2 regions of the Cellulomonas sp. Y8 genome follow, and region 2 is predicted to be linked to the other one. Evidence: predicted binding sites of a transcription regulator. Region 2 holds the regulator's gene; the other holds the start of a gene.

Region 1 (2,392 bases), 290 kb from region 2:
CGCGCGGTGCGACAGCCGCCACGGCAGCGCGACCCAGACGACCGCCAGGCCGGTCAGCGTCACCGCGCCGGCCACGATCCCGGCCGTGCGCCCGACCACCACGTCGAACAGCAGCAGCGCCGAGCCGCCGAGGACGAGCGCCAGCGCCGCGAGCCCCGTCTGCGCCATCCGGTCCGCCGAGTCCACGAGCTCGCGCTTGAGGTGCCGTCGGAACAGGATCCTGTGCAGCGAGACCGGCGCCACGATGAACGCGGTCGCGGTCAGGGCCAGCACGACCAGCACCAGGTAGACGGTCTTCTGGTAGTCGTCCAGGTCCAGGAACCGCTGCTGGAACGGGACCGTCAGCAGGAACCCGGTCAGGATCTGCACGCCGGTCTGCGCGACGCGGAGCTCCTGGAGCAGCTCGTTCCAGTTCCGGTCCATCCGCTCCGTGGCGGTCTCGCTGCGGCCGTCGCGGGGATCGGCGTCGAGGTCCTCGGGGCGGGTGCTCTCGGAGTCGTGCTGCGGCATGGTCGGTCCTTCGCGCGGTGCGCGCCGCCCGGGTCCTCGGCGGCGTCTGCGCCGATGGTGCCCCGGTCGATCGCAGGACGCAGGTCGAGCGGGCAGTCCCACGGGAATCACGGTGCGGGCTGCGGCGTTGCACCCGTATGCTGGACCTGCTGCGGCAGGCGGCCGGGAGCCCGCGAGGGCGACCGGGCGAGGGTCGCGGCGATTGACAACTCCACATGGGGGTGATCGGTTTCGACGGTGATCGTCGAGCCAGGAGAAGCGGGCCGAGGACACACGGTTATCTCGCTAACGCTCCGTGTAAACCCATAGGTGCCGATAACAAGCGCACCGACTTCGCCCTCGCCGCCTGAGCGAGCCTCGAAGTCCGTCAGCCTGAGCTAGCTTCCGACTCAGTTCCTGGCGTCATCTAGGGAGCCACTGCTCGTAGCCTTCGTCACGGGGGCTGCGGGGACTTTCACGTGACTGAGCCTGTCCACCACTTGTCTGCGTGATGGTGGGGGCCGAGAAAAGCGCAGCAGACTGCGCCCGGAGAAGCCCTGGTTCCACGTCATCGGACGCGGGTTCGATTCCCGCCACCTCCACTCGAGTGCCGAGAGGCCCGTCCCCGTCCGGGGGGCGGGCCTCTGGTGCGTCATCGGTCCCGGGCTGTGCCGGTGGCCGCTCGGGCTGCCGGGGCCGCGAGGCCCGCCCGCGGGACCCGCCGTGCGGGACCCCGCGCGCGGGACCCGCCGCGCGGCTGCGGGGCGCCGAGTCGTCCACAGGTGCCGTGGTCGTGCGTCGTCCCCAGGGCAGGGGTCGGTCGCCGGGGTCGTGTCGGTGGGCGTCGGTAGTGTCGTTCCATGGCATCTGACCTGCAGGAACACCCCGACGGCGACCCGGTCGCCGCCGTGTTGCTGCCGGTCTACGGGCCCGACGGGACCTGCCTGACGGACTTCGGCCCGGACCCCGTCGTCGCCGCGGGTGGGGCGCCGCGCACGGGTGAGCAGCGGCAGATCGAGGCGATCCGGTCCTGCGAGCCCGGACCCGAGCTGGACGCGTGGTTGCGGGGGCTGGATGCGAGCGTGCTGCCCTCGGCGATCGTGGTCGAGGTGATCGCCGCGCAGACCCGGATCGAGTCCTACCAGCACGCCCGGACCCTCGGCCTGATCGCCGAGCTCGCCTCCCGGGAGGAGATGAGCCCGGAGTGGTCGCCGCTGGCGGGCGCGCCCCCGACGCAGGCGTGCGTGGCCGGCGACGAGCTGGCGATGCGCCTGGGATGGCCGCGGGTCGCGGCGACGAAGACCGTGCACCGTGCCCTGGTGTTGGACGGGATGCTCGGCGCGACCCGCGAGGCGTTGGAGGTCGGGCACCTCGACGCGGCCAAGGCCCAGGTCCTGACGGCCGGGTTGGCGGACCTGTCGTTCCAGGTCGCGCACGCCGTCGAGGACGCGGTGCTGCACGACGCCGACCAGTGCTCGGTCGCCGAGCTCCGGCAGCGCGTCGAGCGCGAGATCCGGCTGGTCGACCCCGAGGGCGCCGCCGCACGCCGCGAGCGCGCCCGGCGCACACGCAAGGTCTCCCACCCCCGGCCGCAGCCGGACGGCATGGCCTCGATGTGGCTGGTGCTCGACGCGGCGGACGCGCTCCGGGTCGACGGGGTCCTCACGCACGCCGCGAAGACCGCCAAAGCGCTCGGCGACGACCGCACCCTGGACCAGCTGCGCGCCGACGGCCTCCGCGACCTGGTGGTCGGCGACGTCCCGGAGTCGGACGGGCCGGCGTTCGAGGTCCACCTGTCCCCGGGCCTGCCCGTGCCGCCGGAGCCGCGACGGTCGTGGAACGGGGCGACCTCCACCGACCGGGACGGCGCGGTGCTCACCCGCCCGGTGGAGCCGATCCCGAT
Region 2 (2,392 bases):
CGCTGCGCGAGGACGTGGACCGCTGGTCGTCCGGCGGCCTCGACGTGGCGCGGTACGAGCGCGCCGTCCACGTCGCCCGCGAGCGGTTCGCGGCCCTCGTCGACGTGCCGGCCGACCGGGTCGCGATCGGGTCCCAGGTCTCGGCGATGGTCGCGGTGGTCGCGGCGTCGCTCCCGGACGGCGCGCGGGTGGTGTGCGTGGACGGCGACTTCACCTCGGTGGTGTTCCCTTTCCTCGCGCAGGGCCGGCTGCGGGTCGAGCACGTGCCGGCCGACCGGCTGGCCGAGGCCGTCGTGCCGGGGGTCGACCTGGTCGCCTACTCGCTGGTGCAGTCGGCGACGGGTGCGGTGCTCGACGACGACGCGGTGCTCGCGGCGGCGCGGGGAGCGGGCAGCCGGACGCTGTGCGACCTGACCCAGGCCGCCGGGTGGCTCCGCGTCGACGCGTCCCGGTACGACGTGAGCGTGACCGCGGCGTACAAGTGGCTGTGCGCCCCGCGCGGGACCGGCTTCCTCACCGTCCGGGCCGAGGCCCAGGACGCGCTGGTCCCCGTGCACGCGGGCTGGTACGCGGGCGACGACCCCTGGGCGTCCTGCTACGGGCCCGAGATGCGGCTGGCGGGGGACGCGCGGCGGTTCGACGTGTCGCCGGCGTGGCAGGCGTGGCTCGGCGCCGCCGAGTCGCTGGACCTGTTCGCGGGTGCCGACCGGGACGCCGTCCAGGCGCACGCGGTCGGGCTCGCCGACGCCTTCCGCGCGGGCCTCGGGCTGGAGCCCGGTGGCAGCGCGATCGTGACGCTGCCCGACCCGGAGGGACGACGTCGCGGCGCGCTGGTGGCCGCGGGCTGCCGGGTCGCCGGGCGCGCCGGGCGGGTGCGGCTGGCGTTCCACGTCTGGAACGACGCCGTGGACGTGCAGCGCGCGCTCACCGCGCTGCACGGGGAGGTCTGACCACCGGCCGGGTCGCGCCCGGCCGGTGCCGCGTCAGAGGGAGCGGAGCACCGAGACGACGCGGCCGAGCACCTGCGCGTGGTCGCCGTCGATCGGGGAGTACGCGGGGTTCTGCGGCAGCAGCCACACGTGCCCGTCCGCGCGCTTGAGGGTCTTGACCGTCGCCTCGCCGTCGAGCATCGCGGCGACGATCTCGCCGTTCTCGGCGACGGGCTGCCGGCGGACCACGACCCAGTCGCCGTCGCAGATCGCGGCGTCGACCATCGAGTCCCCGACGACCTTGAGCAGGAACAGCTCGCCCGTGCCCACGAGCTGGCGGGGGAGCGGGAACACGTCCTCGACGAGCTGCTCGGCGAGGATCGGGCCGCCGGCGGCGATCCGCCCCACCACGGGCACGTACGCCGCCTCGGGCGCGCCCTCGCGCGCGGCGGAGTCGGCGTCGCCGATCCCCGTGATGCCGGCGACGCCGGGGAGCGGCGCGACGCCGCGCGAGTCGTCCGGCTGGACGACCTCGATCGCGCGCGGCCGGTTCGGGTCGCGGCGCAGGTAGCCCTTGCGCTCGAGCGCGGTGAGCTGGTGCTTGACGCTCGACGGGCTGGTGAGGCCGACGGCGTCGCCGATCTCCCGCATGCTCGGCGGGTAGCCGCGCGACTCGACCGACGCGCGCACCGTCTCGAGGACCAGCCGCTGGCGCGGCGTGAGGCCGTCGCCGTCCCCGAGCTCGGCCACGGCCGCCTCGCCGAGGCCCGCCGCGGTGCCCGTCCCGTCGCTCGCCATGTCCCGCTCCCGTCCCGTCCGCCCAGGTCAGCCGCCCGCGGGTGCGTCCGCGGCGGTCCGTCGGGCGGGCGTGTCAGTGCCTCGTGGTGCGCTGTACCCGACGTCACCGAGCGTAGGGGGACGGACGGACGGGATCAAACACCTGTTCGATCGTGTCTCGACATCGTCGGTGGGGTGTGGTTCCATCGTACAAGCGTTCGAACGAACAGGTGTTCGACTCGGGTCGCCCGGCGGCCCAGGAGGGAAGTGGTGGGGATGAGCGCGATCGCAGCACACCCGGGGATCGCCCGTCCGGCGCGCCGGCAGGCGCCCGCCCGACGCGACGGGGATGCGCGTCGGCCGGTCGCCGCAGGTGGCGAGGGCCGCCTCCACCTCACGCGGCGCGGTCGCGTCGTCGTCGCCCTCCTGGGCCTGGCGGTCGTCCTCGGCGGCCTCGTGGGCGGTCGCGCGGTGGCCGAGGCCCCGGAGCGCGCCACCGAGGTGACGACGCACGCCGTGCAGTCGGGCGAGACGCTGTGGGCGATCGCCGCGAGCGTGGCGGACCCGGGGGAGGACGTGCGGGACGTCGTCCTCGGCCTGCAGGAGCTCAACGGCCTGGCGGACGCCTCGCTCCAGGCCGGCCAGGTCCTGCTGCTCCCCGCCGGCTCCTGACGTCGCTCCGAAGT

Evidence for each region. The regulator LexA, encoded in region 2, represses DNA repair genes until DNA is damaged. The targets are predictions, from matches to a motif close to TCGAACANNTGTTCGA.
Region 1: a site for LexA is predicted at 1,061-1,076, ahead of FKM96_RS21250 (DUF222 domain-containing protein). Genes of this name have one in related genera too.

What each region holds. Positions count from the first base shown of each region.
Region 1 covers NZ_CP041203.1:693,942-696,333, reverse strand. The annotation lists gene FKM96_RS03115 (DUF6328 family protein) at 1-510, opposite strand, end outside; RNA gene ssrA (transfer-messenger RNA) at 728-1,094, shown strand; gene FKM96_RS21250 (DUF222 domain-containing protein) at 1,350-2,392, shown strand, end outside.
Region 2 covers NZ_CP041203.1:408,028-410,419, reverse strand. The annotation lists gene FKM96_RS01870 (aminotransferase class V-fold PLP-dependent enzyme) at 1-950, shown strand, start outside; gene lexA (transcriptional repressor LexA) at 984-1,727, opposite strand; gene FKM96_RS01860 (LysM peptidoglycan-binding domain-containing protein) at 1,983-2,378, shown strand.